DNA from 3 places in the Halobacillus salinarum genome. Region 3 is predicted to be linked to each of the others. Evidence: riboswitches for the same ligand, from Rfam matches in the RefSeq annotation. Region 3 holds a riboswitch; each other region holds the start of a gene.

What was found. Region 3 has a riboswitch for thiamine pyrophosphate ahead of MUN89_RS13085 (acetylornithine deacetylase). Riboswitches for the same ligand answer to the same signal wherever they lie in the genome.
Region 1: linked by a shared signal. The riboswitch ahead of MUN89_RS19060 (ABC transporter substrate-binding protein) and the one ahead of MUN89_RS13085 (acetylornithine deacetylase) in region 3 are both predicted to bind thiamine pyrophosphate.
Region 2: linked by a shared signal. The riboswitch ahead of tenA (thiaminase II) and the one ahead of MUN89_RS13085 (acetylornithine deacetylase) in region 3 are both predicted to bind thiamine pyrophosphate.

Annotation. Positions count from the first base shown of each region.
Region 1 covers NZ_CP095073.1:3,671,660-3,682,608, reverse strand. Annotated here, with positions in the region: gene MUN89_RS19085 (VC0807 family protein) at 1-338, shown strand, start outside; gene MUN89_RS19080 (TatD family hydrolase) at 612-1,433, opposite strand; gene MUN89_RS19075 (ABC transporter ATP-binding protein) at 1,400-2,128, opposite strand; gene MUN89_RS19070 (ABC transporter permease) at 2,121-2,894, opposite strand; gene MUN89_RS19065 (MTH1187 family thiamine-binding protein) at 2,891-3,181, opposite strand; gene MUN89_RS19060 (ABC transporter substrate-binding protein) at 3,188-4,195, opposite strand; TPP riboswitch at 4,305-4,414, opposite strand; gene MUN89_RS19055 (NAD(P)/FAD-dependent oxidoreductase) at 4,501-5,562, opposite strand; gene MUN89_RS19050 (Glu/Leu/Phe/Val family dehydrogenase) at 5,827-7,203, shown strand; gene MUN89_RS19045 (C45 family autoproteolytic acyltransferase/hydrolase) at 7,317-8,384, shown strand; gene MUN89_RS19040 (endonuclease I family protein) at 8,507-9,418, shown strand; gene MUN89_RS19035 (LSm family protein) at 9,635-9,949, opposite strand; gene MUN89_RS19030 (Gfo/Idh/MocA family protein) at 10,082-10,949, shown strand, end outside.
Region 2 covers NZ_CP095073.1:713,072-724,020, reverse strand. Annotated here, with positions in the region: gene MUN89_RS03885 (M24 family metallopeptidase) at 1-610, opposite strand, end outside; gene MUN89_RS03880 (threonine synthase) at 822-2,045, shown strand; gene thiE (thiamine phosphate synthase) at 2,518-3,135, opposite strand; gene thiM (hydroxyethylthiazole kinase) at 3,136-3,909, opposite strand; gene thiD (bifunctional hydroxymethylpyrimidine kinase/phosphomethylpyrimidine kinase) at 3,906-4,709, opposite strand; gene tenA (thiaminase II) at 4,706-5,392, opposite strand; TPP riboswitch at 5,441-5,548, opposite strand; gene thiW (energy coupling factor transporter S component ThiW) at 5,555-6,040, opposite strand; TPP riboswitch at 6,128-6,237, opposite strand; gene MUN89_RS03850 (DUF3221 domain-containing protein) at 6,350-6,841, shown strand; gene MUN89_RS03845 (PucR family transcriptional regulator) at 6,870-8,549, opposite strand; gene eutB (hydroxyectoine utilization dehydratase EutB) at 8,567-9,532, opposite strand; gene asnB (asparagine synthase B) at 9,722-10,949, opposite strand, start outside.
Region 3 covers NZ_CP095073.1:2,536,359-2,547,307, reverse strand. Annotated here, with positions in the region: gene MUN89_RS13110 (beta-keto acid cleavage family enzyme) at 1-363, opposite strand, end outside; gene MUN89_RS13105 (TetR/AcrR family transcriptional regulator) at 1,145-1,681, opposite strand; gene MUN89_RS13100 (ABC transporter substrate-binding protein) at 1,936-3,216, opposite strand; gene MUN89_RS13095 (LacI family DNA-binding transcriptional regulator) at 3,414-4,406, opposite strand; gene tenA (thiaminase II) at 4,543-5,220, opposite strand; gene MUN89_RS13085 (acetylornithine deacetylase) at 5,227-6,507, opposite strand; TPP riboswitch at 6,658-6,766, opposite strand; gene MUN89_RS13080 (Bcr/CflA family efflux MFS transporter) at 6,821-8,053, opposite strand; gene MUN89_RS13075 (M20 family metallo-hydrolase) at 8,282-9,568, opposite strand; gene MUN89_RS13070 (YfcC family protein) at 9,584-10,949, opposite strand, start outside.

The DNA of each region.
Region 1 (10,949 bases), 1.1 Mb from region 3:
TCGCATTATATTTTCTGCTTGATTTCACAGAATTGCAGGGATATGATCGTAAATTCAGCTACAAACTGTTTCATAAAAAAAGGCTTTTTGTGCTCCTGAATCTAATAACTTTAGCTTTTGCCTTGCAAAATATTATCCTGGCCACAGTGAAATTCTGGCTTATTAAAGAGTACGGTGTTGAAGCGTTTGATAAAGGAATTATTCTTAAGCAGGCTTTAAGCTGGGGAATATCCATAGTCATTATGGCAGGTTATGCCTATACCGGCAGAATAATTAATCAAACCCCTCATCTGATCCGAGAGGTCCAGGAAGAAATGAAAAATAGAAAGGAAGCCTGAAAAAGTTCCTTCTAATTTAGAAATGCTGTTAAAGTCTGTCGTTGATGCTCACGAATCGCTTGTCGGTGGTTGCTTGCCGCTCGCACGGCCTCAAGCTCCCTTGGTCAGAAGATCACTTGACCAGGTGGGTCTTCGGCTCGCGCTGTTTTCGCAGGCGTCACCACCGCCCGCTCATCGTGGAATCAACAGTGGCCAATCTAAAAAGAGTGATTCCCTTGGATTTAAAAAGGAAAATTTTCTTCATCCATTCATCGACCTCATTTTACTTCGTTTTCATTCCTGCAAATCGTAAAATATGCTGGTGTTTTTGAAAAAGCGGGAGTAGACATCCTGCATAGGAACATTCTTAAGCCTGGAAATCTGCTTGATGGAAGAGTGGATCATTTTGGGATGGGTAAGTTCTCCGGAAAATGGTCCTGCAAACGGCCAGGGACCGTCTGTTTCTGCCATCATTAATTCTATTGGATAAGATTTAATGATCCTCTTTATTTCTTCCTCGTAAAGACAATCTGGGGTAAACGACACGAAGTAGCCGTTTTCCTTCATCCTTTGCAAAATTTTTTCAGATCCTTTAAACCAATGAAAATGGGCGTTGGAGACAGAATACCTTTCTAGTAAGTCACAGACAATTTCAGCATCCTCATAAATGGCGTGCAGGGCAATGGGTTTACCGGTTTTAGCGGCATACTTTACGAAAACTTCCAGAATTTCAATGTAGGAATTAAGAGAAAGTTGTTTTTGTTCTTTCCGCAAGTAGTAAGGAAGACCGACTTCACCTATTGCAACTATTTCATTCTTTTTTCGTTCGATCAGGGAAAAGAGCTTTTGCAGCTCAGCTTCTTCAGGCAATGGCTGTTCAGGATGAAAGCCTGCGGCTGGCTTTATCTTCTTATTTTGCTTACTGTATTCAAGGTTGGTTAAAGCAGACTGGTAGTCGGTCGAGACAGCAATTACCTTCTCAACCTTGTACATATCAAGCTCATTTAATAGTTGGTTTCTTTCACACTCTTCGTACATATCTAAGTGGATATGAGCATCTATAATCGCATTCTTCATTAAACTCACCTCAATTCCTGATAGATTTCCCGTTTCCATTCTAAAAACTCCTGCGATAACATAAGCGATTGTTCTCTCGGTCTTTCGAAGGGAATGGTGTAGATTTTTTTAATTTCTGCAGGACTTGTGGAAAGCACAAGGATTCGGTCAGAAAGGTAAAGCGCTTCTTCAATATTATGGGTTACAAACAGGACCGAATGCTTATGGTGCTCCCAAATCGATAGCAGCCACTTCTGCATTTCCAGCCGCGTCAACTCATCCAGGGCAGAAAAAGGTTCATCCAGACACATCAACGGCTGTGGACTTAACAGACAGCGGATAAAGGAAGCGCGCTGTTTCATGCCGCCGGATAGCTGGCTTGGGTAGGCATTCTCATACCCTTCGAGACCAGCAGTCTTAACCATTGCTTTCGCCGCAGACTGATCCTGTTTTCCCGAAATTTCCTGGCCGAGCTGAACGTTATCAAGGATGGTTCTCCACGGAAATAATGAAGGGCTCTGCGGCATATAGCTTATGTGTCCTCGTTTGCCGGTGATATTCTGATCATTTAACAGGATGTTGCCGCAATCAGGTTGGTATAACCCGCCAATCAGGTGAAACAGCGTACTTTTTCCACTTCCGGAAGGACCGATCACGGATACAAACTCACCTTCGTGAATGGTAAACGATAATTTTTTTATTATCATTTTTTCATCGAAGGATTTTTGGAGGTTATTTACGATTAGTTCAGCCATTTGCTTTTTCACCTTTCTTCTGCTGCCATTTCGCAGCCCGCCTCTCAAGTAAAGAAATAACAAGGAAGAATAATAAACTCAGCAGCATAATTAAAAAAATAGCGACAAACACACGATCGGTATGAAAGGAAGAGGAAGCTAAAGTCATATAGACACCGATGCCATTTTTAGCTCCCAGCCATTCAGAAATGACAGCCCCCATTACACTATAAGTAGCTGAAATTTTTAATCCGGAAAATATAGACGGAAGGGCATGCGGCCATTCCAGTTTTGTGAAAATTTGTGCTTTTGTAGCTCCTGCCATTTTCATATAGTGCATAAGCTCCTGGCTGGTCTGTCTTAAACCGTCCATTGCTGCTACAGCGATCGGAAAAAAACAGACGAGTACGATGACGAGGATTTTGGGAAGCCATCCAAAGCCAAACCAGATTACGAGCAATGGGGCTAGCACAATAATGGGAATGTTTTGCGATAATATCAAAAGCGGATATAAAGCTTCCCTTACCGCGGGAAGCAGGTGCAATACGAACGCTGTTAGCAGTCCGATGACTGTTCCAGTTAAAAAACCAAGCAGTGTAAGGACAATCGTAGAATAAAGATGGTGCTTATAAGAGGGCCACCCGTTGATTCCTTCATGCAAAATATCTGATGGTGCAGGTAACAGCCAGGCTGGCACGTTAAACAAACGGCATAAAAATTCCCAAATGATAAGGAAAAGGATGAGGACCGTAATGGGTCTCCATCCTCTTTGAAATAGTAATCTCAACGGTATTTCTCCGTGAGCTGATCCATAGAAGCACCACTTGGCTGGTACAGCACTTTTATCTGGGATATTACGTTTATACTGCCTTTGGCAATCATGGCTTCATTCATCTCTTCAATCAGCTGAAAGATATCGCTTAAGTTTCCTTCAATCGTAGTCTCCAAAGGGTGGACTTCGTGCTTCAATCCTGATTTTTGGATGCATGAAATAGCTTCATCCACATAAGAAATCACATCTTCTCCGCCTTTGGTTTTAGGAATAATTTGTATACTTACTAATGAGTCCGCCATTACGATTCACTCCTTATTTTCTGGCAGGAATTGATTGGTGAACGCGTCTTTTGCGTTTAATTGTTTGTCCAATAAATCATGGTTGTACATCCAATCCGCATAATTTTGCCAGACTTCTTCCTTCTGAATTCCCCATTGTGAGGCATCATCTTTATACTTTGGTGAGAGCCACTTCTGGCTGGCTTTTACGAGCTCAGGGTCAAGGTCAGGTACGGCATCGATTAGAATTTCTGAGGCTTCTTCAGGGTGGTCGATGGAATATTGATACCCTTCCGATACGGCTTTCATAAAGGCTTTAACGGTATCGGCATGGTTGTCAATCATGCGTTCGCTAGTCGTGAGCACAGGGGTATAATAATCAAGCTTCTCGGAGTAGTCCGTTAAATAGAGCATATTAAGCTCTTGATTGCGAAGCTCTGCTTCAACGCCTGTCCATCCATAGTAGATCCATGCGAAATCGACATCTCTTTTGACAGCAGTAAAAAAGTCGGTGTTTCCCATATTTACGATATCTACTTTGTTCACATCGGCGTTTTCCTTTTTCATAATGGAGGAGATGACCGCCTTCTCTACAGGTGCCCCCCAACCGCCATAAGTTTTACCTTCAAAATCCTTAGGTGAACTAATCTTTTTTTCTTTCGGAGACGCAAATCCTGAAGTATTATGCTGAATGACAGCCCCGATAGAAACGATCGGAATGTCTTGTACACGAGCCTGTGTCAAAGCTTCCTGCGCACTGATTCCAAAGTCAGCTTTTCCGGAAGCAACGAGTTGATCAGCACCGGTTTCTCCCGGCATCAGAATTTCCACGTTGAGTCCGGCCTCTTCAAAGTAACCCTTCTCTTTTGCGACATAAATGCCGGTGTGGTTTGTGTTCGGCGTCCAATCAAGGACTAGTTTCACAGACTTGGTCTTTTGGCCTTCCCCGCTTGAGGACTGGGAGGCATGGTCGTCACCAGAGCAGGCAGCAAGTCCAAAAATGAGGATTGCCAAAGAAATTAGTAATTTGTTCATCTTTCATTCTCCTTATGTTGTTAACCTACTTAAGAATACCTGGTGGAACCCATGAGCATATAAAAAGCACCCTGGAACCTTTGCCTAGGGTGCACATGATTATAAACGATAAGTCGTTCATTATGTTTCCTACGCTGGTATAAACCAGGTCAGGTTCCAAGGGTCAGTATCTATCGGATACAATCTCAACCAGCTTTACTGGTCCCCCTACATTTATCTTCATTTAGTTGGTTAACTATTTAGTAATCATCTAAAACTCTGCCATAAATAAGAATTGATTTCAAGTGATAACTAAGACTTGAGTCTTAGTGGCGTTTATTCAGCCAAAGGACACCGGATTTAGCTAAACGGGGCAGAAGTCCTGTAACTGGTTTTTGCAGCATATTTCCGAATCCGTCTGATTTACCAAGAGATCCCAATGCGCCTTTCAGTTTGAGCGGCTTTGGTTTCTGAGGAGTTTCGCCTCTTAAAACAGATGAAAGGATGTCCGCAATTTGTTCTCCCTGCTGTCCTGCCAGCTGGGCACTAGGCGAATGCTCAGAGGAGGCGCAATCGCCGACAATGTAAACATTCGGCCGTTTCGGTACTTGATAGAATTCATTGACTACTACTTTTTCCTGAGTATCTTTTTCAACAGGGAGTTCTCTTGCCAGATGGTTTGGACGGACGCCAGCAGTCCAAATAGTGACGTCATTAATAAAGCAGATTCCATTGTTGCAAACCCCGTCTTTTTCCACATATCCTACATTGGCATTATGCAGAACTTCCACATCATTTTTAGCAAACCATTCTTCCACATAATCTTGAATTTTTGAATCGAAGGCTCTGAGTACGGTCTCACCGCGATCCAGCAGCCGGATGTTTAAATCAGGTCGGCTTTCCCTGATTTCCGAAGCTACTTCGATTCCGCTGAGTCCTGCTCCTACCACAGACACTTTGCCGTAAGCTTTCAGTTCACTGACAGCAAACCCGGCTTCTCTCGCTTGAGAGATAGATTGGACGCTTTTTGTAAATTCTTTAGCTCCCTCAATCCCGTGGTAGTTGTCTTCACAACCCAGTGCTACAACGAGGTAGTCATAGGAAATGGGTTCATGCGGCTCTTCAACGAGCACTTGGTCTTTATCTGTATCAATCTTTTTAACTTCGGAGTACACATAATCGACCTGCTCATGAGCAGGAAATTCGAGGCGTACATTTCGATCGGATTCCGTACCCGCAGCAATTCCGTAAAATTCTGTTTTTAATGAATGGTATGGATTGCGATCTATGACAGTAATTTGAATATCTTCAGGCAGACCTTGATCTAGTAGAGTGAGAAGAATTTTAATTCCTCCATAACCGCCGCCTAATATCACGAGTTTCTTCATTAGTTATAACCACCTTTTGTGCCAGCTGAGTTGTTTTTTCATTCAAATGGATGATGCTTTTTCAGTAACCGCTTACTCCTGTCTTCCATCTTAAAGAGTACCAAAAATTGAAACATAAAACTAGATATACCTCGATAATTTACGCATTTTCCAAATAATCAGGCAGGCAGCCTATTAAAAAGTTTTGAAAGTGAGGAATCGGGAATGAGTCATTTAGATGGGTAAATCGTCATGGAAAATTTTTATGAAGGGGAGATCACACACATGCACAAACAACAATCCATCATTGAAGAATCATTAACTGCTTTATTAAAGGATGAGTCATTTCTGCCTGATCTCCAGGAACAGACTAGAGATCAAGCTTTTAAATCCTTAGTGGCTATATTATCCACACCTAACCATATACATAAATCCTTTTTAAGGGTGGCTTTGGAAAACGGCATGATTATACGCGTGCCGGCTTTTCGAGTGCAGCATAACGACACTGTTGGTCCTTATAAAGGAGGAATACGTTTTCATGAATCAGTAAATGAAGACGAAGTAGCTAATCTTGCAAAGCTGATGACGTTGAAAAATGCGCTTCACGAACTTCCATTTGGCGGGGCTAAAGGTGGCGTGGTGATCAATCCTAAGGACTACTCTAATAAAGAGTTAAATTTGATATGTAAGAAGTATGTACAATATTTTGACGATATTTTAGGCCCGGATAAAGATATTCCTGCGCCTGATGTAGGCACCGGAGAACGGGAAATGGACTGGATGATGGGAGAATTTAAAGGAAACCATCCCGGCACAGAATACCGGGGCAGTTTTACTGGGAAGAGCATTGTCAATGGAGGATCACTTGGAAGGAGACAAGCTACAGGGAAAGGTGTCTATTTTACTTTTCGCTATATGATGCATGACTTTCTTCATAAGAATAAGCAATGGCTTTCTGAGACGGACAACCGATTTGCCAAGACTGCACTGGCGCATGCCGATCAGCCTTTAACTATGGCTGTACAGGGTTTTGGGAATTTAGGTTCTGTTGCAGCTTTAGAAGCTTATCACTGTAATTATCTTCAAAATAAAATCGTCGCAGTCAGCGACCAAAACGTAATGCTGTATAATGAGTCAGGTCTGGATATCCCTGCGCTCGTTAAACATGCGGAGGCCAATGACGGAGATTTACCCCGTACGGAAGAGGAGTTAGGAAAGAGTAAGCTTACAGCACAGATTAAAGATCGTGATGATTTGCTTGAACTTGATGTAGATGTCCTTATGCTTGCTGCATTGGAAGACCAAATTCACGAAGGAAACGTTAAAGATATTAAAGCCAAGTTGATTATTGAAGGTGCGAACAGCCCGATTACAGAAGAGGCAGACAAATATTTAGCTGACAGAGGGATCTTGATTGTACCTGATATCCTCGCAAATGCCGGTGGTGTTATCGTTTCTTACTTTGAATGGGTTCAAGGAAGGGAAACGCAATTCATGGATGAAGATGAGGTTTATGAACGGCTTTATGACAAGCTGCGTCATACGATGGATACCATCTATCCGCAATTTTTTGGTGATCCATTTCCTCTAAGACAGAACTGCTACATTCATACCGTGATGAAGATATCCACCATTATGTACCGACAGGGAAATCTCTATTAATTCAATTAAGAAGCACGGCGCTGGCCGTGCTTTTTTATGCGGATTTCTTTATTTGGAAGAGCCTATCTATTATGATGAGAATGATATCAATCCGTTCGGGAGAGGGACTTAGAATGAAGGAAATATATAGTGAGATTATTCAGTTCAGAGGCAGCCATTATGATTTCGGCAGAGAGCAGGGGAGAAGGTTAAAGGCATCTTTAACCGTTAGGAACAGGGAAAAGCAGTGGAAAGTGCGCATTCCCCGCTTCCATGTAGCAGAACAAGAAGTAAAGACAGCCATTCAAAGATTTGCTCCCGGGATTTGGGAGGAGCTTCTTGGTCTTAGGGATGTGCTCGAATGGCCGATGGAAAGAATCATGATGGAATTCGGCGGGTACAGGATCGGTTATAAAAAATCGGGATGTTCCATTATGACAGGCAAAGGATTTCTAATTAGAAATTATGATTATATGCCGAAAACTTATGAAGGTCGTTACAGCTTTTTTCAACCGGATGATTATGGATACGCTATAGCAGGGCCTACCCAGAGGATCACCGGACGAATGGACGGGATGAATGAGAAAGGCTTGGTCCTTGGGTACAACTTTATGCACCGCAAGAGGCCGGGGCTTGGGTTTATATGCTGCATGATTGGAAGAATGGTCTTGGAATCCTGTGCAGATGTTGAAGAAGCTGTACATATGCTGAAAGAAATTCCGCACCGCCACTCGTTCAGTTATACTGTATTTGATAAAAGCGATCAAACTTTCATCGTCGAAGCATCCCCGCGAGGAGTAGAAGTAAGAGAATCAAATTATTGTACCAATCATTTTGAGATTCTTACGAAGGAAAATCGCAACCACCTTACCGATTCCTATAAGCGTCTAGCAGCTATGAAAATACCTGAAGCTGAACTCCTCGAAGTAAAAGATGCTTTTCGATTAATGAACGGTGTGGGGCAAGGTGTTTTTTCGAAGCAGTACCGTAATTGGGCTGGAACGATTCATACCTCTGGTTACATGCCTGAAGAAATGAAAACACTATTTGCTCTTGGAGGAGATCAAGAGCCGGTCGAGTTTGATTTTGCCCAATGGCTGAATGGCGGCGATGTAAATCGTTCCACAATAGGTGGGGAAATAGATACAGACCTTCCATTTGTACATATGGACGAAGGAGCTTTTTGGACAGGTAGAAAGTGAATGGAAAAGCTTTCGCTATGATAAGCGGAAGCTTTTTTTATATGAGTGATTAAAATTCCATGTTTTTCAAAAAAAGAAATGGGTATTTAACTACTGTTATTCTTATTGAAGGAGGAATTACTGTGCCCATCACTCCCCAGCAAAAAGAAAAGTATGTTCCTAGTTCCACTGACCATGAGCATGTGAAAGCTAATCTGCAGCGTCTAAAGGAAAATAAGGAGAAAATCCAACAGGATCAAAAATCCTATTATGACGATGAACAGGATGATCGGGATAAGAAGAATTATTATAAAGAAATTGATTTTTCCAGTTCGAAAAGCGATGAACTTAGAGAATCATTAAGTCAGCTGCTTCGAGATACGCACAAGAAAAAACTTTCCTACGATCCTAGTGAACATCTTTATCCATGGGTGGATTTACGACCTGACGGGGAGTTGATGAGTATTTATTCCGGCCAAAACAGAAAGCCTGAAGACGTGATTCAGGAAGATTTTGAAGCCTCCCTACAGAGGGAGGAACAACTAATAAAGACGGCTGAATATCCGGATCAGTTGAATATTCAGATGCTTGAGGCTGTGGCAAAGCTTAAGTATAACTGTGAGCATTCTGTACCGCAGTCGTGGTTCGATGAACACGAGCCCATGCGTGGGGATCTTCATCATTTATTCACCTGTGAGCCGTTGTGCAATTCCATCCGCAGTAATTATCCGTATCATGATTTTTCTGACTACAAACCCGGCAGTGTAAACGCAGAAAGAATTGAAGACAGCTGTGGGAAGGCTGAGAATGAATTATTCGAGCCTGAGCACGGGAAAGGGACAGTAGCACGGGGAGTGTTGTATTTCCTCCTTAGATATCCAAATGAAATAGAAACAAAACACTTGCAGGGCTTGGATCTTGAGCTGTTAATGAAGTGGCATAAGAAATTCCCGCCGGCCCTGTATGAAAAACATCGGAATCAGGCCATATATGAGGAGCAGGGAAACCGTAACCCCTATATCGATCACCCTGAAAAAATGGGAGAATTAAAATAAAAGAATTGAAATCAGCCCATATTGCAGAGTGTGTTTCTCCTGCGGTATGGGCTTTTCAAGAATAATGAATTTAAAGGTAATGTCGTCGTACTCCAACCTTTCGGTCCTGTCACGATAGGCTGTGGCAGCAAGAAAAGATAGGAACCTTTCTTCTTTTTAAATAAGGTAAAAAATAATGCATTTCGGGTGAAAAGAGTCAATGGCTTCGATTGATCATTACCACCAGAAAGGAAAGAAAGGCCCAAACGCACGAATACCGAAGAAGGGAAATCCGAATAACCCAAAGGGTCCAAAGAATGGAAAGAATCGATTTTGTCCCGCTTGTGAGGCTTGCGCTTGTTGAACATTTTGATTTGGCATGATGACGTACATTTTTTCGTCGTCATAACTATGAAGCATTCCCTGATAAACCGAACCATCCTGCATCTGAATCTGGATAAATTGGTATAGATGCTGCTGGCAGGAATCTTTCATGTTTTTGGGACTACCCTGATAATGACTTGAAGATTCGTGATCTCTGTAAGTTTCCATGGAAACACCACCCATTTGAAAGATACACCTATCTTATTCTTTGGGGGTAAAATGGTGTTTGGCCCAATGGATGGATTTCTAATGGTAGAATAAGAGCAGGAGAACAAAATAACGAAAAAGAGGTGTTAGCAAATGATTCGTGTAGCTTTACTAAGCAAGTGGCACGTTCATGCAGTTGATTATGCAAAACAAGCACAGGATCACCCGAACCTTTCCATCGAAGCGGTTTGGGATGAGGAAGCAGCAAGAGGACGGGAATGGGCAGAGGAGCTCGGTGTTGATTTTATAGACCGCCTGGAGGACATTTGGAATGATTCATCCATAGATGGGGTAATTGTTACCACACCTACTTCTATGCACAAAGAAGTCATTACAGCTGCAGCTGAGCATGGGAAGCACATTTTTACTGAAAAGGTATTGACTTTATCGGGACAGGAATGCAGAGAAGTGCTGGACACCATTGAAAAATGTAACGTGAATTTTATGATTTCATTGCCACGATTAACGGAAGACTATTACATATACGCTCATGATACGATCAACGATGGCAAGCTGGGAACTGTCAATATGCTTCGCTGCCGTGTCGCTCATAATGGAGCGGTAGATACTAAGAATCATCCAAACGGATGGCTTCCAGGAAGGTTTTTTAATGAAGAACAATGTGGGGGAGGAGCATTCATAGATTTGGGCGCACATCCCATTTACCTTGCGAACAGGCTGCTTGGCCAGCCCTCTGCAGTTTCTGCTCGGCTTAAATCATTGCTTGGACGAGGTGTAGATGACCATTCCGCAGCTATCGTAGAATATCAATCCGGCGCTCTTGCTTCATTGGAAACCAGTTTCTTATCCAGCGGGAGCCCCTTTCAATTAGAAATTTATGGAACTGAAGGCACGATTTTAATTGAGGATAAACACATACGTATGAAAGGAAATGGCCGCACTGATGAGTGGATTGAACCAAAACGTCCAGCTCCTTTAGCTATGCCTTTAGAGCAGTGGG
Region 2 (10,949 bases), 1.8 Mb from region 3:
TTACTAAGTGATAATAAATTTCAGCCGCTGTATCGCATTCGCGAACTCCAGGGCTTATACTTTGAACACCTTTGGCCATCGCGAGGTCTGCTATTTTAGCAGCCCGTCTCATATATTCAATTTCCTGGTCTGATTTCACAATTCTCACTTGATTTACGATCAGGGTTCCATCGTGAAAAGCGGCGTTTGGCAGCCCTCTTTTTAACCGTTCCAAGGCCATGCCCGTGAAATAATAGTGGTCCATTTCCACCGCAATATTCCGGTTCCCCTGTCCTATTTGCGAAAGAATCTCCGCAATAAAATCCATCGGGTGGTAGGTCGTCGAATGAACATAATAATCTGGGTAAGCAATCACATTTTCATCATAGATCCAAGTGGTGGCGCGGGCTCCATTGGCATCCTGAAACCTTCCGATCCAAAGTGGCTGTGGTTCATCGACAATAATTACCATCATCTGGTGTACATAAAAAGACCAGGCATCATAGCCGGAAAGGTAATTCATGTTTGCCGGATCTGTGATGAGCAGTACTTCGATTCCTTTTTCCTCCATACGCTCTTTGGTCTCTTTAAGTCGCTGATGATATTCTAAAATATCAAAAGGAAGCACCATTGTTATTCCCCCTCCTACCATTTATCTGAATATTAAAATAATGGTACTTTCATTGTATTCAACGAAATTTATGAATGTAATGTAAAAAGTGTATGAATTTTTTAAGAGACGTTTTATACAAATTAGCGTGTCCGCAGCGAAACAGGCTTTCCCAAGTCAGCAGCCGAGTATGATAGGATGGAAGAAAATATACTTAATTAAGGGGATGAACATGAAGTATAGCTATGTATCTCACTTGTCCTGTCCAAAGTGCTCGATCGTCTATTCTTGTGATGAACCACAACATTTGTGTGAAGCGTGCGGATCTCCTTTGCTCGTCGGTTACGACCTTTCTTCTCTTAAAACCGATTGGTTAAAAGAAGATTTAACTACGAGAGCTCCTGACTTATGGCGCTATCATGAGCTGCTTCCCGTTCAAAACAAAGCCCACGTAGTTACACTCGGTGAAGGGATGACACCATTGATTAGACTCTCCTCACTGAGTAAGGAAATAGGAATTGAACCGCTGTTTTTGAAAGATGAAGGAGTGATTCCAACAGGGGCATTTAAAGCAAGAGGGGCTGCTGTAGGCGTTTCTAAAGCGAAGGAACTTGGGGTTGAGGAGATCGCTATGCCAACAAACGGAAATGCAGGAGCTGCGTGGTCTTTATATGCAGCAAGAGCAAATATTAAATCAACGATCGTCATGCCGATTGACGCGCCTAAAATCACCCGCAATGAATGTGCAGTTTCAGGGGCCGATTTGTTTCTTGTGGACGGCCTGATCAGTGATGCAGGAAAAATTGTCAGCCAGGCTGTAAAAGAACGCGGAATCTATGATGTATCCACTCTCAAAGAGCCGTACCGGATTGAAGGAAAAAAAACGATGGGTCTTGAAATTGCAGAGCAATTAAATTGGGAGCTTCCAGATGTCCTTCTCTACCCTACAGGGGGAGGAGTCGGCCTGATTGGGGTGTATAAAGCCTTTAAGGAGCTTCAAGCGCTCGGCTGGCTGAAAAATGATAAGCTTCCCCGATTAGTCGCCGTTCAGTCTTCAGGATGTGCCCCGATTGTCGAAGCATGGAAGGAAGGCAGACGTGAGTCCAGCTTTTGGGAAAACTCAGAGACGGTTGCTTTTGGCATCAACGTCCCTAAAGCAATTGGAGATTTTCTTGTGCTGGATGCTGTTTACGAAACAGAAGGCTGTGCTGTTTCAGTGGATGACTCCGCTCTTTTACAAGAACAAAAACTGGCAGCTGAAAAAGAAGGTACGTTTATATGCCCGGAAGGAGCCGCCTGCTTTGCTGCTGCCCGGAAATTAAGAGAGGAAGATTGGATTAAAAAAGGAGAATCGGTAGTGGTTCTAAACACTGGAGCTGGGATAAAATATCCAGATACGGTCGATTTAGACGTTCCTACGCTGGGACCAGACGAATCCATTCCCGCTTCCTCCTGAATCAATAGAGCGCTGGGACATGATGAAAAGCATCCCAACTAAAGACGACCAATGAACGGTAAGAAAATTATAAAACCACCAATGGTTCTGAATATTGATAAGAAGAAAAGGGTCAGGGAAACGCTCGCTTTCCATGGGCGACGGCAAGTCTCCTCAGCCTGCGGCTTCCGGAGCCTTTCCCTGTCTTTTTGTTCCCATAAGAGTCTCTCGTTTCCCTTCCCTTTTTACAAAATAGAAACTTTCATCCTCTTATCTCAAAAGCTTAAGCAATTAGAATTCAAAAGAAAAGCAAGTTCCAACTCTTATTATCATGAGATACTTCCACAGGGATGAAAAACACAGTAAAGTAAGCTTCTTGATGCCAGTCAATACTAAGGCGAATCCAATTCAGTTGTACTTGTATTTGCCTCAAAAAAACTGTCTGACAGTTCGACAATCTAAAGATGCGATCTTTGATTAGATCGCATCTTTTTCATAGATTCTCTACAGCTTCTTTCACATTTGCAGCTTTCGTTATGGCTGATACTACGGCTACACCATCTGCTCCCGCATTTATTACAAAACGGGCGTTTTCGACAGTGATGCCCCCTATTCCTACAAGAGGAAGATGAGGATGAGAACTTCTAAGGCTCTCCAGCCAGCTTGTTCCGACAACCGGGCTTGCATCATGCTTGGTCGTAGTTGGAAACACAGGCCCTGCCCCTAGATAGTCGACTAATTCAACTGGACTTTTTTCTACTTCTTCATCATTGGACACAGAAAGCCCAATAATGAGATCCGGATATTTCGGCCGCAGGTCGTTCACGCTCTGGTCGTCCTGTCCTACATGAATACCATCCGCTTGTAATGCATGGATTAATTCGACGTCATCATTCACGATGAACAATACGTCATGCTTTTGGCAGAGAGCCCTTAGCTTTAACCCCAGTTCTATTTTTTCTTCTCCTTGAAGCGAATGGGGGCCTTTTTCACGGAATTGAAAAGCTGTAATTCCGCCAGCAATCGCCTCTCGTAAAATTTCTTCAGGATTTCTTGAACAGTCCTGGCTGCCCATGACTAAATACTTTCTAAGCCTCAAGGAAAGGTCCATTTACATTAGTCCCTTCTCTAGAGTATCCGGTTCCATAGTCAGCGCATCCAAAAATTGCGGAAGAAATGTACCAGGTCCGTTCACACCGCTTTGAGAAGCAGCATACGCAGCTGCCATACCGTAATATTTCACAGCGGCATAAGCCTTCTCTAAATTCTCTCCTTCAACGGAGAGACAGGCTGTAATAATTGATCCGAGCAGGCAGCCCGCGCCTGTCACTTTAGAAAGCAAAGCATGGCCTGTCTCATTCGTAAGGGTCTGCTTTCCATCACTTACCGTGTCGACTTTTCCAGTTAAGACGGCTATCGTTTGAAAGTGTACGGCTACTTTTCCGGCAATTTCCTGACTGTTCCCCTCGCCAACTGCATCGACACCTTTGGTTTCCAGCTCGATTCCGACTAGATGAGCAAGCTCACCTGCATTCCCCTTGATCACATCGGGGTGAACCTGCTCTACGATTCTTTGAAAAGCCTCGGTTCTAAAATTGGTTGCGGCTACACCAACTGGATCAATCACGACCGGGATGCCTGCTTCATTTGCAGCCTTACCAGCTTCTATCATGGCTTCAAGCTGGGCTTCAGTCAAAGTGCCGATATTGATAAGCACCCCATTTGAAAGCTTTGCCACATCTGCTGCATCTTCTTTAGCATTTGCCATAATCGGGGAAGCTCCAAAAGCAAGCAGCCCATTTGCGCTAAAATTCATCACTACTGCATTTGTTAAGTTATGAATCAAAGGTTCCTGCGCTCTTACTTTCTGTACAATCTCATTCATTTATGACCTGCCTCCTCACGAATAGCCCAATGATTAGTTGGTCCGCTTCCTGAACCAATATTAAAGGAAGAGCGGATAGCTGCAGTAACAAAGTGTTTCGATTGATCAACCGCCTGAACAAGATCACAGTCTTGGCTTAAATAAGCGGTAATCGCTGCAGAATACGTACAGCCGGTTCCATGAAGGTTTTTTGTCTCTATTCTTTCTGCTGAAAAGGAATGAATCTTATCGCCGTCAAATAGGAAATCGACCGCTTTCCCGTTTAAATGGCCCCCTTTAACAAGAGAAGCACCGGCTCCCAGCTTCGTCACAATTTCTTCAGCCGCGATTTGCATATCTTCGGTCGTTTCAATTTTTTTCCCAAGCAAATCCTCTGCTTCTGGAATGTTTGGGGTTACGACTGAGGCAAAAGGAAGCAACTGGTCTCTCAACCACGTTCTCGACTCCTCCTCAATGAGCGGATCCCCACTTTGTGCAACCATCACCGGATCCATGACATAAGGAGCGGAAACTTCGGGGATCCAATCAGCAATAGCTTTCATCATTTCCTTACTGGCGATCATCCCCGTTTTAAACGCGTGAATGGGCATATCCGATGAGATGGACTCAAGCTGATTTCTCAATATTTCAACCGGCAGGTGATGTACCGCTTGTACGCCTGTCGTGTTTTGGGCAACAACAGAGGTTATAACGGACATCCCGTAACTCTTTATTTCCTGAAAAGTTTTTAAATCGGCTTGTATCCCAGCCCCGCCGCTGGGATCAGTACCGGCAATCGTTAAAGAACAAGGAATTCTCATTTTACCACCACCTTTTCGGAAGGCCATTGCTCACAATTATAAGCCATATCCCAGAAGGCCCATTCTAACTGGCAGCTCTTGCGGAAGGCATCTTTCAACCTGGCTTCCTTAGCTTCAGACACGTTTTCTGCTAACTCATCCAGCCGGCTGCGCAAATGGTCCGTTAACTCTTCCATTTCCCCATCTGCATAAAAGTGAATCCAAGGGGAAAAAGGATGATCTTCGCCAGGCTGGAAGCGGTCACGCAGATGCTTACCGATTTCCAAATACGTCCATGGACAAGGAAGCTGAGCTGCTAAAATTTCACTTAAGTCTCCGTAATGAGCATGATAAAGCATATGCTTCACATAATGATCTGCTGTAGGAGGCAGAGCGTATCCTTGAAGGTCTTCATAGCGAATTCCGATAACCTCACAAAGGTTACGGTGAGGGTGGATTTCGCTGTTTAAGACAAAATTAATTTGTTCGTTATAAAATAGGATATCCTCCCGGGCGGAAGACTTGGAGATCGCTGTTCCATAAATTTGCATGAAAGCATTCAAGTATTCATAATCTGCTTTTACATAATGGGCAATGGACTCAGCAGGAAGATTCCCTTCGCCAAGCCCTCTAACAAATGGATGATCAAAAATTGCTTCGAATAAATCATTATTTTCTTTTCTTAGTAATTCTGTAAATGTCACAAATATGGCCTCCTTCATAAAGTTCGGAAGCTACTAGTGGAGAGATTTGGAGAGATATGACTACTTTCCTCCGCTGGCATAATCCAGATCAGGTAGTAAGGGACAAAGGCTTGATCAGCCTTATCTCAGCGAATCATCGCGCCCCTAGTAGTTTCCAATAGATTAGAATGTTGGTAACGCACGACTTGGCTTCATGCGTACGACAAGAAACCAGCCGATTAATGCTCCCGTAAAGCTGCTGATTAAAAAGGAAGGGAGAAAAACAAAAGCTCCTCCAGCGCTTCCCATAAGGACGTGGGCATAAGGTACAGATACTAAAGAACCGATTAAACCTGTGCCCATGACTTCCCCAAGCGCGCTGTAAATCGGCCTTTGAAACAGCCGGTAAAGAATGCCTGAAAGGAATGCTCCAATCATTGCCCCAGGGAAAGCAAGCAAAGTACCGATCCCCAACAGATTCCTTAATACTCCGATTACAAATGCGATACCGACAGCCGGCAGCGGGCCAAGTGTAACCGCCGCAATCACATTAACAGCGTGCTGAACAGGATAGGCTTTTGCAATACCTGCTGGAAACCACAGCCACTGAGAACCAAGGGTCCCGATAGCTGCCAGCACAGCCATCCTAGTTAACGTGCGGGTTTTCATTGTCATTTACCTCCCTTTCTAAGGGACAAGACGAAAAAAAACCAGATTCAAAAAGAATCTGGTTTTGAAAAGGCAGCGTATATCGTAAAAGTCGATTTACTACTTCCCTCCGCTGGTCTTAACCAGATCAGGTTTGTAAGAGTCGGAAAGCTTCATTGCTTTCCTCTCAGCCCGTTCAGGCCCCCCTAGTAGTTTTGCATGGTTATTCACTTGGTATTTTCATCTTAACAAAGAAGGCACCAGCTGTCACTTTGTAACCATTTCAAACTCTCAACGACTAAATAAATAGACAGGCAGGGAGGAATTTGCATGAAGATGAATCGATTATCCATTTTATTTGGAATGATCACTTTATTAGCAGGATGTCAGACTGACGCGAAAGAAGAATCCACTCCTATCACTGGTTTTGTGACCGACCAAAAAGAAGACAGGATTTTAATTACGGAGTCGCCAAGTTCAAAATCAAACAGCAATCCCAGAGCGGTTTGGGTGGCACAAGTTCCGGAGAAGGAATGGGAGGGGTATAAGGTTAAGGTATGGCTGGAAGGTCCTGTGCAGGAATCTTATCCTGAACAGGCAGAGGGAGGAAAGGTGAAAAAGGTAGATGTCTCAAGGAATGAAGAAACTGATTTGACGCAGCAGGAAGCGTTAAAGAAGGCGCTTGACCTTAACCAGTCTGCCAAAGAAGCATTTGCAGTAGAGTCGATCAGTTACCAGCCGGAATTAGATCGATGGAAAATTGCTCTGCAGAAAATTGTATCTGCTGGGGAAACCGTCGTGGAAGAAATTCCTGATCAATAAAAAAGAGCGTTTCCCAACAGAGAGACGCTCATTCCTTAACTTTTTTCAGCATCCATAATCGTACGCTTAACTCTAACAGAAATAAATCATCCGCATTTAAGAGAGACAGCCCTGTTAATTGTTCGATATTCCTCAGCCTGTGCAGCAAAGACTGCCGGTGAAGATTAAGGGCACGGGCGGTCTGACTGACATTGCTGTTGTATTTATTATAAATAATAAACGTATGAATTAAGTCCGTCTGCCGTCTTTGATCGTAGTCGATCAGCTGCGCCAGGGTGTCTTCCACGATGCCTTCTACCCCTTTATCATGAGAAAGCCGCATTAACAGCCGGTTCATCTTCGTATCACTGAAAAATGTACGTTCCCCTTCTTCATGCTGCTGACGCCCAATATTTAATGCGGTTACGGCTTCATCATAGCTTTGATAAAAAGTGTAAATTCCCTCTTTGTGAAGAGATATTCCCCAGGAAATAACAATCCCGGCCAGCAATTCATTCAACCGCCGCTCTACTAAGTCTAAAAACTGATTAGCCGTTTCCGCATAGGGGTGAGAATCAGCTTCTAAATAGACAATCACTTCCCCATTTTCAAACGTCGTCATCGTTCTACGGTTTAACACATCTCCTGCGTGAGTAACTTCTTTTTGAATATAATAGTTCCTGCTGTGCATGGAAGAAGATTTCACCGGGTGGTCCACTGAACCGATATGGGCATCCACTTTTTTCTTAAATCGAATGTTTCCGACAAGACAAATGTACGGACGGTTCAAATCATAGCCGAGCAATTGAGCTTTTGATAATAAATGGTCATCGATCTCTACTCCGGATTTAGCTAAATCAAGTAAGAAATTATCCTTTAAGCGGATTTCCGTCATCTCGATGGCATTTTCTTTGACAAAATAAAGGGCGCATGCGGTTAACGCATGCTCGAGAATATTCAGCACAACCCAGCTTAACTCCCGGTCATCTGCAGGTTTAAACAACAAATATCCTTGCTTTTTATAATTCGATAGAATGGTTAATTGATAACATTCTTCCTCTTTAAAGCGGTATTTTTCAATATAATGATATAAAGGATGTTCACTAAAAGGGATTGGAGGAACAAGTTCATACTCTCCGTTCACCTCTCCGTTTAAAATATCAATTAACCGTTTATCAAAATGATGATTGGCCCGGATGACTTTATTATGGTCACTGATGGCAACAGGAATTTTTGTGTTTTCATACAAAATCGTCGTAATTTCCTGTAGTCCTTTTCCATTGAGAACACAATTAATTAGTTCCTGCCGCAGTTCTTCCGCCTGTTGTTGTTCTTCTTCTTTTTCTTTACTTATTTCGCGCAGTACTTCCTGAATTACATCACCAAACCTCACTTCCCAAGGGATCTCAATGACGACCAGATCATTCTGTTCAGCTAATTGTTCAATCCGATCGGGTACTTTGTAAATGTATCTTCCTGTCGCAAACGCAAGAGCAGACGCTCCGGAATGAATGACATCTTTTACGTATTCTTCGAGGCAAATCGGGTCGTCTCCGCAGCCGATACCTGTACTGAGAACAAACTCATTTCTCCGCACAAAGTTCTCTACAGGAGTTTCGATAACCGATATCCACTCTACCGCTTTTTCATCTTTGATCGATTTTCCTGCCAGAATTTTGGCTTTTTCCAAGACCGGCAGCTGCAAAATTCTCTCCACTGTGATCCCCATGTTCTCACCCCTATAGGTTAACTAGTCTTAATCACCTGCTCGATGGTCTGGTGATCGACATTATTGCCGCTTACAATTACAGCGATATGCTGATTCCTTAATGATTTCTGTTCCAGCAGCCATCCTATTCCAGCAGCCGCCGCTCCTTCAACAACCATCTTATGAAGATCCATTAGTGTTAACATGCCGCGGGCAATCGAGGTTTCTGGAACTAGAACCCCTTCATCCATATACTCCCTTGTCATTGTAAAAGTATATTGGTTGCTCCGTCCTAAACCACCTAGAAGACTATCTGCCAGCGTTTCTGCCTCCTGCATAACGATAGGACTGCCTTGCTTCAGGCTTTCATACATAACGGCGGATTGCTCCATAGACACGCCTGTGACTTGAATAGAGGGATCAATATTCTTTAAAGCGAACCCGACTCCTGAAAGCAGACCTCCTCCTGACAGAGGGACAATCACTTGCTCTAAGTCCGGACATTGCTCCATCAGCTCTAATCCAATTGTTCCCTGTCCGGCAATAATTTCTAAATCATCAAAAGGTTTGATGATATTGATTCCCTGCTCTTTTTCCAGCTGATAACAGTATTCTTCTGCGTCATCCTGACTACTGCCCACAATTTTCACTTCTGCTCCTAACCGCTTCAAACGGTTCACTTTTTCTTGAGGAACGCGGTTGGAAATACATACGGTCGCTTTAATCCCCATCTGCTGTCCAACATAAGCTACAGCAATCCCGTGATTCCCTGTTGAAAAAGTAGCGATTCCTTGCTTTTTTTCTTTATCCGATAAGGATAAAATCTTGTTTGCAGCTCCTCGCAGTTTAAACGCACCTGTTGGCTGGTCATTCTCCAGCTTCAAATAAATATGGGATTCCAACTGTCGTGATAAGGGCTCCGAGTACAAAAGCGGTGTATAGGAAGCGAGTGAAGAAATTCTTTTTTTTGCTTTCCAAAGGTCGCGTGGGACCAGCTGTACCATCAAATTCCTCCTTTAGTCAAGTATATGAACTTATTATTCAGATTTTTCTGATAAAAAAATCGAAAAAAAGATCGATTTCCTTAATTATAATTCAATTTCTGCAGGGAAGAAAAGAAACGGGGAGAATTTCTAACGCTCCAACCATAAAGAAAACTGCCAGAGCTGTAAAGCCCTGGCAGTTTCATAAGACTAGGCTGTCGCCCAGCGTCCGACAGTTTCAAGCATGGCCGGATCTTTAAAATGGTGAGTAAAAATTTTATAATAAAAAGCTTCCTGTTTGGAACGAATATCAATAGGGGCTTTAGACTGAAGCGCCTGCATTTCATCATCCGAAATGTTTTTCTCAGCATACTGATCCAATAAATCCAGCGCTCCGCTTCCTTCAGAGAATTCCGCCTTCTTCCTCCAGAGGACCTCATCAGGAAGTTCTCCGTCAAAAGATTTTCTTAAGAGCCATTTTTCCATGCGCTCCTCTTTGTGAATCTTTAATCCAGCTGGAATCTTCAATGCGTTCTCCACGACGTCCAGATCAAGGAAAGGAACACGCAATTCAAGGGAATGCGCCATGCTCATTCGATCCGCACGCTGCAGGTTGACATGGTGAAGCGTATTTAAGATCCGAATAATTTCCTGGTTAAGATCCGCTGTCTCCTGGTACTTTTCCATATAGGCGTATCCAGCAAACAGTTCGTCCGCTCCTTCACCAGACAGTATGACCTTCACATGCTGGGCTGCGAGCTTCGATACAAAATAATTGGGAATGGCACTTCTTACTAATGAGGGTTCATATGATTCGAGATGGTATATAACATCAGATACGGCCTCGATCAATTCCTCTTCAGTGTAAATGTATTCATAATGCTCAGTTCCGAGTGCTTCAGCAACGATTCGTGCATTTCGTACGTCCGCACTGCCCTCAGCTCCTACACAGAAGGATTTGAGCGGAAATGGCCCCTTGTGATATTTCTTTGCTATAGCAGCGATCAAACTACTGTCCAGTCCTCCACTGAGCAGTACACCTACTTCTACATCTGCGACAAGCCGTTTTTGAACGGCAATTTCAAGGGTCTGACGGATCTGATGGTTCACATCAGAAAGTTGATCTGTACTATATTCATGTTCAGGTTCTGCTATTTTGCGGTAGCAGACAAAACCTGATTCTGGAGTAAAGTAATGGCCATGAGGGAACTCATGGGCTTCTTCTACAAACCTGTAGATCGCCTTTAATTCAGACGAAAAGACATATTTTCCTTGTTCATCTCTTCCATAATATAAGGGCTTGATCCCTAACGTATCCCGGGCAACGATAAAACTGTTATTTCTTTGATCAGCAATAAAAAAAGCAAACATTCCGTCCAGCTGATCGATCGCTTCTGCCCCTTGAGTTTCCACAAGTTTAAGAGCAACTTCACTGTCA
Region 3 (10,949 bases):
AAGCAGTTCCCCAACTGGCTGATGACGTTCATCAGGTCGCTGGATATCCGTTCCCTCTCCTCCGGCAGCAGGAGCAGCCAAATTAGGGATGAAATCTCCTCCGCCTCCTGAAGTAATGTTAATAATGACATCTGTTTCTGATTCACGAATCCGGTCCACGATTTCACGGTAATGATTTACATCATGGCTGATCCCTCCGGTTTGTGGATCACGAGCGTGTACGTGAGCGATGGATGCTCCAGCTTTTGCAGATTCAATGGCTGCATCAGCAATTTCCTTCGGTGTAACTGGTACATGCGGGTTTTTTTCTGTAGTATCTCCGGCTCCAGTTACAGCAGCTGTTAATAACACTTTCTGACTCACTGTTATTCCTCCTTAAAAAATCTATTTAAGCGATAATTGGCTTTTTCTGTTTTTACTATACCATCCAGACGGTTTTTTAACACAAATAAAACTGTACCATCCAGACGGTTTCCTTTCAACCTTCTCCCTCGTAAAAAATCAGCTGACGTTCCAAAAATTATTCTCTAATGCCCATTGTGAAAGGAATTAGACGTGTACAAAAAAACTAAATAAATTGTACATGCTGTGTTAATCAAACATTCGAATAAAAAAACCTCCATCCTGATTTAGGATGGAGGTTTTCAGCTTGTAGAGAAACCCCATGTTTTTCTACAATTTTTTTCTTACCGCCAGGAGCGATCGTCCCTTCCCTTTTCGAAGACACGCGCGCCCGAGCTTCCTCGCGAAACCCACGATCGGCAATCTCGGCTCACTCGTTCTTCCGCAGGAGTGAAAGGGACCTCGCTCCCTCTAGCTAGATGGAGGAGAGTCTTCTTCATATTCTGACAGGCAGATCGTTTGCTGATGGTTCTTATTCTGGGTACAGGTTAGGAGGAATGGACAAGCAGCACTTTGAGATAAGTCTGACTTGAAATGACGATGATCGAAATAGAAGAAACCTTCCGGCCTATTTTCCCCTATCAATAACCACTCTCCCGATCGGTCTCACTCCCTTTTACTTCTTTGGTTTTCTGGCACAAGTTCTTCAATCGTCACGATTTCCATTTCATTTTTTCGTGCTTTTCTTGAATGAAACAAAAAACCACCATCCTGATTTAGGATGTGGTTTTCGTGTCTATCGTTATTCTTCTGCCCAACTTTTTAACGTTGAATATACCTTATCTTTTTTATCTTCCTCAATTTGGTAAATATCAAACAGCTCTGATAACCAGATTCCATCGATAGCTAAACGTATGATCGTTGCCTTAACCGGGTCCAAGCCATCATTCTCAATCTCATGCTGCCAATTTTTATAAGCTTGACGAATGGGCTCAAGTAAATCCGAGTTCACCGCTTTGGCTGCAAGCAAACCTGCATTCATGTCTTTGTTTTCATAGCTTTGATTAAAGGTGACATCAAGAAAAGAGCGTGTCCACCTTCCTTTTTCCACCGGGTCCTGCTCAGCATTATTCTTAATTTTTTCCTGATAATTGCTGGCTAAATGTTCTACCATTCCCTTCACCAAAGCTTCTTTGGAAGGATAATGATAAAGCAGACCGCCTTTACTAATCCCAGCTTGTTCAGCTACAGCTTCCAAAGTCAGGTTAAAGATCCCGCGGTCACTTACAATTTTAGATGCTGCTGTAAGAATATCTATTTTTCTAGAATTCCTGCCCATAGCTATCTCCCTTATTAAAAAAATTCATCCTGATGATATGCACTATACTTTACTAGGTAGGGGACAGAGTTTCAACAATTATTGAGATTTACATAGTTCCCCAGCTGTACTGCCAGGGAATTGTCCGAGCAACCATGAAGAAGTGATTTTAAGTCAATGCTTGAATCTCAATAGTCATTCTCTCTTGTTATGATAGTTATTTACTTAAGAGAGCGGAAAAGACGCGTTCATTAACGGACGCGTCTTTTCGTAAATTAATTTCTCATTTCCTGCCATTTATTTTTTGAATCCTGCTCCAGTTCACTCCAGCTGATTTCACCGCTTAAGTATTTCTGGACGTTCGCTCCCAAGTAATCTCCCCATGTTCCAGGATAGCCAAGAAACACCCATCCGGTTGTTTTCTTATCCGATGCATACTGATAGATTTCTTTTGACAAAGGATCAGAAATATCGGAAGTGTTATATCCTTGATAAGCAGGTATGAATTTAAAGTCTTTAAGTACGGCTTTTTTTCCGGTTTCTGAGGTGTACATCCAGTCAATGAAATCTTTAGAAGCCTGAATGGTTTTTGCATCACTGTTTTTATTCACAGCCCAGTAATTAGGAATTCCAACAGGAAGCTTGCCTTCAAAACCTTTTACAGGGATCGGGATAATCCCCATTCCATTTTGAGCAAAGTCGGCATCCATTTGTTCAACGGAAGGATAAATCCAATTTCCCTGTTGAATTATTGCCACCTTCTGCAAAGAAAAATACTGTTCCACTTGCTGAGAGTAGTCAAGGTTCAAGGTTGGTTGAATTGAATAGCTGCTTTGCAAATCAATCATTCTTTGAAATTCTTTTCCTTTATTAAATTCAACGGTATCTGATTGAAATGCCTGAAGCACCTTCTGGTCAAATTGAGGCGCCAGATAAACATTAGATAAATGGTTGCCGGGTACCCATTTTTCTTTTGCAGGAAACGCGAAGACTGCATCAATTCCGAGTTGCTGCTTTTTACTGTCAAGCTTCTTGACAGCCTTTTCCAAATCCTCATAAGTCAGGATTTGCTTTGCATCGATTCCAGCTTTTTTGAATATTTCTTTATTATAGATCAATCCGTATCCTTCTTGATTGAACGGCAGGCCATGGACTTCTTCATCCTTTGATACAGGGTCAAGTGTTCCATCAAGTGCTTGCTCAGCTGCCTTAGTATCCGATAAATCAGCCAGATATTTGTCGTAAGTGGCGGCTTCGGTAGGTCCTGCAATACTAAATATTTCAGGTTCATCTCCGGAAGCAAATTTTGTTTTAAGTGAGCCTGCATAATCAGAACCGCCACCTACACTAGTGATTTTAATATCTACATTCGGGTTTTCTTTTTCATATTCTTTCGCAAGCTGTTTGAATTGGTCATTAAATTCTACTTTACCTTGAAATATTTCAATGGATAGATCATTTCCGGAAACATCAGCTGACCCACCTGAAGAAAATGAGCACCCAGCAAGTAAAACACTAGACAAACAAAGCGACGACAATAGTTTTATCCCTTTCATAAAAGATTCCTCCTCTAAGATATGATATCGGTTTCAGTTAACCACAAAAAATAACTTGCTTAAAGACTGTAGGGTTTATCTGTTATGTGTGATAACGGTTTCATAAATGAGTAAAAAATAATAGTCGTAATTACTATCTAGTATATTCAAATATGGTATCGGTTTCAAGGGTTGATTTTATTAGTTTATTTACAGCTTTACGTAGAGTTGCGGACGACTAACTCAACAGGAAGTTCCGGCATCTTATTTTCGGGTTCTGATTTATTCAGCAAAGAGAGAAGTACCTCTACTGCTTTTTGTCCCATCTGCTCAATAGGCTGGCGGATGGTCGTTAGTTTCGGGTCCAGCATTTCCGCGCTGGGCTGATCATCAAATCCGATGACGGCGATATCTTCCGGGACCTTCAAGCCGAGTTCCTTAGCCTGGATAATAACACCTGCTGCTATTTCATCGCTGCCTGTGAAAATAGCGGTGGGGTTGTCTTTGAGCTCTATGATATCTTTCATAACCTTTTTTCCATCCTCAATGGAATGCTTATTGATGAAAATCCACGAAGGGTTTAGAGGAATTCCTGCTTCCTCAAGGGCCTGTTGATACCCTTTGTTTCGATCTTTATCTTTACCGTCGTCAGCAAATAACCCACCGGTGCAATAGGCGATTTTCGTGTGCCCTTGATCAATGAAATGCTTGGCAGCTAAATACGCGCCTTTGGTTTGGTTGACACGTATCATCGGAATACTAGCTGAACTGAGATATTCATTGCAGAGGATAATCGGTCCGTATTTTGTAAAAGGCTCGATGGTGTTCCAGTCATTTTCAACCGCAGTCATAATAAGACCATCCACTTGTTTCGTTTTTAATAAGTTAAGAAAATAAACTTCTTTTTCTTTGTTTTCGTTGCTTTGAAACATGAGGACCTGGTAGTTGTTTTGAAAAGCGGTTTGTTCAATCGAAGCTAATAGATAAGAGAAAAAAGGGTTTGCGATCCTTGGTACAACAACACCGATCGTGCTTGTCAGCTGTCCTCTCAGCCGCCTGGCTGAAGGGTTTGGCTGGTAACCTAGTTCATCCATCGCTTTTTCGACCAGTTTTCTCTTTTCCTTGGAAATGTACGGATGGTTATTGATCACTCGGGATACGGTAGATTTGGACAAGCCGGTTAACTTAGCGACATCTGAAATCGTTGCCATCTTTATAACATCCTCTTTTATCAAAATGTGAAATCAGTTTCATGTACTATGATATCTTATTTGATGGAGCTTTTGCAAACGCTTCGATGAAATTGTAAAAGGCCCAAATGATTGATTTGGACCTTTTACTTAGGGTTCACGAACTGATTTCTTGCGGCCACATTTGTTTATCATACGCCATGTCCCAAAATAAATACTCCAGTTTACTGCAATGCACGAATATGGCTTCTAATTCTGCTTTTTCCCGCTCAGGTTTCTCTTCAGCCAGCTCGTTCATCAGCTGTTTCATTTGGCTTGCGAGCTGGCTGAATTCGTCGGAAGCATACATGTTAATCCAATCGCCATAGAATGGATGCTCGGTCGCACCCTCTGTTTGAGCTAAATTCAATCCGATGAAATTATAACTCCAAGTACACGCGAGAACAGAGGCCGCAACATCAGCCTCAGAGCCTTGATAGGATTTTTGAAGCATGTAGCTTGTATAAGCTGACAAGGTGGATGAAGGGGTACTGTTTTCCAGCTGTGTTCTTGTCATACCTAATTTTTCTGCGTATTGTCTGTGCAGCTCCATTTCTTCATTGAGGGTTGAATGCAGCAAATCAGAAAAGATAGTCATGACTTCTAAACGGCTCGCCTTTGCACTTCCTAACGCAAATACTTTACAGTAATCGATTAAATATAAGTAATCCTGTTCCATAAAGAATTGAAATTTATCCAGATCCAGGCTTCCTTTTCCAATTTCTTTAACAAACGGATGTTCTAAATACTTTTCCCAAATTGTACTTGTCTTCTCGAACAGCCGATCTGTAAACATGAGTCATCATCCTTTCTTTTCACTATTCAAAAACCAACGATATAAAAAAGCGACCATTGTTTTTGTAAACTGAAGAAGCTGAATTCTGTCGATAGATTCATTGACCGCATGAGCTTGTTCCAGGGTTCCAGGGCCATATAAAATCGTTGGTATACCTGCTTCTGCCAACCATCCTCCATCGGTCACAGTCGGCGACATGGAGAATTGTACAGGTGTTTGGTTCACAAGCTCGTGGGCATGAGCAAGCATCTCAACCCCTGTGTGATGACGGTCGACAGAAAAGGAAGGGAAAATCTCTCCTTTTTCTTCGATCATCGAGTTCCCTCCCCATTGAAATGCAGGAGGATGTTCTCTGAGCCACGGATCAGCTTGAACTACATGGGAAAGGTGCTCTTCGATTTCATGAACAATGTCGTTGTAGTTTTCTTCAGGATAATAATGAACTGTGACCCAAAGTCCGCACCGGTCCGCAATAAACGCAGGATGCCTGCCTCCTTCGATAACAGCAGGATTGATCGTATTGGACCCGGGAGGGAACCCTGGACTGCTTTTTGTAATAGCCCAATGCTTTTCAAGCTCCTGCAGCCCGCTTATTATTTTCATCATTTTTTCAATTGTACTTGCTCCGTGCACACCGCCTCCAGCATGGATCATCGATCGTCTGCTGGCATCGTGAAATGTTTCTGGGCTCTGAAGGATGATCCAACCTGTAATCACCCCTCCCTGACCTTGAATCATACAGTTGCTTGTATCTGCTACTAAGGCAAGATCAGCGTGATATCCATTTTCACAGCAGGATTTTGTGCCGGCTTCGCCAACTTCTTCTCCTGCCGCAGACTGCACATATACCGTGCCAAGCGGTTCAATCCCCCATTCATAAAGCAGTTTTAAGGCAAATAAAATCCCGGCCATTCCTCCTTTCATATCTGCCGTGCCGCGTCCGTAAATCTTTTCCTCCGTCACTGCACAGGTAAAAGGATCAAAATCCCATTGTTCATTTTCTTCAATAGCTGCTACATCCAGATGTCCATTCAGAATCAGGCTTCCAGCATTATCCTCATCCCTTCCGAGTTTTGTTCCTGCCACAATAGAATCTCCAGGATACAGCTCCCATTGTTCAATGGAAAATCCTATTTTCCTAAGGTAATCACTGACGTAATCCTGGGCTTCTGTGGTGTTTCTTGCAGGAGGACTTACAGTTGGATAGGAGATTAAGTCGGATAACAGCTGGTACAATTCATTCTCTCTTCTCTCCACTTCTGATAATAATTCAGTTAGTTCTTTCATTTATTCACCTCCATTTATAATAAGAAAAGTAATCATAACGACCGGCCTCTCTGTTTCGGGAGTTTATGACTCTGTTTATTTTCATGAAAAAAGCCCGCTCCTTTAACGAAGGAGCGAGCTGTAGATAAAAGTGTACAAGATTGCGGTTGCAAGTGGCTCGCTTCACTTCCTTACGCTAGTATGACCTAGATCAAGTAATAAGGGTCAAAGCTTTTGTGCTTTTCTCAGCCGAAAGTACGCGGCTCCCCTAGTGAAGGTATATAAGATTCCTGGTTTTTATTAGAACATAGAAGTTTACTGAGTACAAGTTCAGTTAGTTTTCATTCAATGATAGCTTATTAGATTTTTCTATTTGCATCTTCCCCGTTAAACTAAAGAAAACAATAGATCCAATCAACGCTGTTGTAAATAAAAGCGCCCCCATTGGCACGGCTGAAGACTCATTGATACCAACGAGTGGAGAGACGATCGAACCGAATAATAATGGAAGCATCCCTAATACGGCGCTGGCGCTTCCCGCACGATGTGCCTGGTGCTCCATAGCCAGAGTAAATGTACTCGTTAACACCATCCCCATGGAGGTCATATATATGAAAATCGGGATAACAAGCCCTGCAAGCGGCCCTTTTATGATAGTCATGATAAGGAGAACAAAAGTGGCACTAACAGCAGTAATCACTGCTGTTTTCAGCAGGTTCCGCTCATGAACGATGCCGCCTAACCTCCCTACAAGAAAACTGCCGGTTATTATGGCAAGCCCGTTAATTCCAAACAAGATACTAAACACTTGAGGAGAGACATGGTAAATCTCCTGATATACAAAAGGAGTGCCGGACACGTAAGCAAAGCTGCCTCCATGTACGAATCCAATCGTAAGTGCATATCCAATAAAGGAGCGGTCTTTAAGGAGACTTCCAATGGTTCGTAAGGAACTTCCGAGCGAGCTTGGAATCCTGTTTTCCTCGGGAAGTGTCTCTCTTAATTTCATGAAAATAACAAATACAATTAATAGACCAAGCAGGCATAGAAAATAGAAAATCGTGTTCCAAGAAGCAAAAGGAAGCAGTAAAATCGCTCCCCCGGTCATTGGGGCAATCATCGGCGCGGTAGCATTGATTACCATTAGAAGCGCAAAGAATTTAGTCAGTTCTCTGCCATCGAATACATCTCTTACTACAGCCCTTGATAGTACAATACCGGCAGAAGCAGTAAAACCCTGGATAAAACGTGCAGTAATTAACACGGTGATATTAGGGGCAAGGGCGCAGAAAAACGAAGCTGCGGCAAATAAAAAGATAAAGACGAGCAAAGGTTTTCTTCTTCCTTGTGCATCACTAATAGGTCCAACGACGATCTGTCCGACAGCAAGCCCGATCAAACAGGCCGTTAAGCTCAGCTGTACCAGCGAAGCGTTTGCATTCAAGTCTGATGCAATCCCAGGGAAGCTGGGTAAATACATATCAATATTCAGCGGTCCTAAGATCCCCAGCATCCCGAGAAGAAAAGCTAATCCTAGTCGTTCTTTACCGGTTGGATTATGTAACATAGCATTCAAACACCTTTCCAGCTTGTTTCCGTCAAGCACTCAGTTCACTTGATTCTAGCAAAGGTCCATTTTTTTTACAATATATTTGGATCCTGAACCCCCATAAAGCTTTCCAATCAGTACTTCAGCCGCAAAAAATCCGAACTATAATGAAGTCCCTCGACAGGGTTCACATCATAGTTCGGATTACTTTTTTATTGAGTCTCATTATACGTTTAAATGACGATGTTATGCATCAGCTGCCATAATTAACTCGACTGCTTGTTTTAAGACATGAACGGACTGGACACAGTCATCGAGCGAGGACCATTCATCCGGATTGTGGCTGATCCCCTGCTTGCTCCTTACAAACAGCATTGCCATAGGGAGGTGAGCTCCGAGCACCATCGCGTCATGTCCTGCTCCGCTTGGAAGAAAGTAAGTATTCAACCCACTTTTTTCTACAGCTTTTATCATCACTTTTTCAAGCTCATCATTGACAGGAATAGGCTTCACTTGATTCGTTACCTTGTATTCCATGGAAACCTCATTCTTTGCAGCCACTTTTTCACCCAGTTCAATAACCATTCTAACAAGCTGATCACGTGCGCTTTCATCTATATCACGAATATCAACAAATAATTCAACTTCTCCAGGAATGACATTTACACCATTCGGATGGTTGGAGATTTTCCCTATTGTAGCTACAGCTGTAGAGCTTACACGTTCAGGCAGTTTCTTTACAACATAAATAAATTCACTAGCAGCAACTAAAGCATCCTGGCGGTCATCCATCGGTGTGTTTCCTGCATGCCCTGCTTCCCCAGTAAATTGAAACTTAACCCAGCAAGGTCCAGCTATTCCTGTAACAATCCCGACGGGCAGATTTTCCTTCTCCAACCTTTTTCCCTGTTCGATATGAACTTCCAGAAATGCTCTCATCGTGTCGAACTGACGTGCTGCCAGGGGGATATTGTCTGCTGAAAGCCCATCGCTTCTTAATACGTTTTCAAAAGAATCACCGTTTAGATCCGTTAGTTCTTTTACGCTCTCGTCAAGATCTCCTACCATGGCTTTACTGCCGGTAAATCCCTGGTTAAACGTTGAACCTTCTTCATCAGAAAAGATGATCACTTCAAAAGGAGCTGGAGGCTTGAATCCGGTCTCTTTCCATGCTTCTACTACTTCTAGAGCGGCGAGCACTCCGAGAGTCCCATCGAAGTGACCGCCGTTTGGTACGGTATCTACATGAGAGCCGGACAGGACTGCTGGAGCATTATCATCTGCACCTTGAAGACGTCCTGACACATTCCCTGCCTCATCCTCTTTTACTTCAAGTCCTGCTTTCTTCATCCAATCGATCACGAGCCGTTTTGCTTCTCTTTCTTCTTTAGAAAAGCCAAGGCGGTGTGAGCCGCCGGAAGGGGTTAAGCCAATCTCTGACAGACGTGCCAGCCTCTCTGCCAGCCTTTTTCCACTCAACCCATTTTTATCAAGTGTTTGGTCATAATCTTTTAATAACAGCTGACTTTCCATTGGTGATGCCTCCTTTTATAGTGGCCCGTAATTAATAAATTGGGCAATGACTAAAAATACGATACATACCCCGTACCAGAGAATGAGTAAAGGAAAAATAAATTTGATCCATTTTTCCCAGCGGATTCCCCCGATCACAAGTGTAGCCATAAAATAGCCGGAGGTAGGATAAAAAATGTTGGAAAAACCATCGCCCATCAGAAATGCAAGAACCGCAGTCTGCCTGGTCACACCTGAGATGTCTGAGAGGCCACTCATTATCGGCATGGATACCATTGCCTGGCCGCTTCCGGATGGAATGAGAAAGTTAAGCAATCCTTGAATGAACATCATAATTACAGCTGTCAAAGAATCAGGGATTACGCTGACAAGCTGGCCAAAACCATAGATGATCGTATCCATGATTTGTCCTTCTGTCATTACGACAGCAATTCCTCTCGCTACCCCTACTACAAGGGCCCCGAGTAAAATTTTGCGAAATCCTGTGTTGAATGATTCGGCAATTTCACTCGGTCTGAGACCTGCAACAAGGCCGGTAACTATACCGATAATTGCATATAAACCTGTTAATTCCCGGAAGTACCACGCGTATTTAAGTAACCCAAATAGTAAAATGGCAAAGAAAATCAATAAGGTCAAAGATACCATCTTCTGGCGCTTCGTTGCTTTTTGTGGAGAGGATGAATCCTCATTTATGGAGAGTTCTTCTGAAGCTTCACCGTAGACCATACTTTTTTCAGGGTCGTCATATACTTTTTTAGCATATCTCCATACGAAAACAATTCCAAGAAGCAATATGATAATAAAGATAAAAATGCGGTAACCAATCCCGGAATATATAGGCAGTTCAGCAATTTCTTGTGCTGTTCCAAGGTTCGCAGGCACCGTTAGAGCAATGGCAAATCCAGCAATCGTTGAGACGAGGACAATGGCAGCAGCTGTAATTTTGTCAAAGCCGAGCTTTATGATCAGCGGCAGAATTGCGGGCAGGTACACAAGGCTAAGCTCGACTTGTCCAGTAAAAGTGGTGAAAAGAGCGAAAGGTACCATTAATGTCGGAACAATCCAAACACCCTTGTTAGAAAATGCATGAGCAAGCCTGTTTACTCCTACATCGATTACTCCCGTTCGTTCAATGACGGCAAACATTCCTCCGATCATCAAAATCCCAAAAATAATCTCAGCGGATTGTATAAGGCCTTCTGGTATCGAAAGCATAAAATCCATGATGCCGATAGGATCAGAATGAATGAATTTAAAGGTTCCGGGCTGGAGAATTTCAGCACCGCTTTCGTTTTTAACACGTTCAAATGAACCTGCCGGAATGATGTAGCTTGCTATGGAAGCAAGCAGTATCATAATGAATAAAATTACATAAATA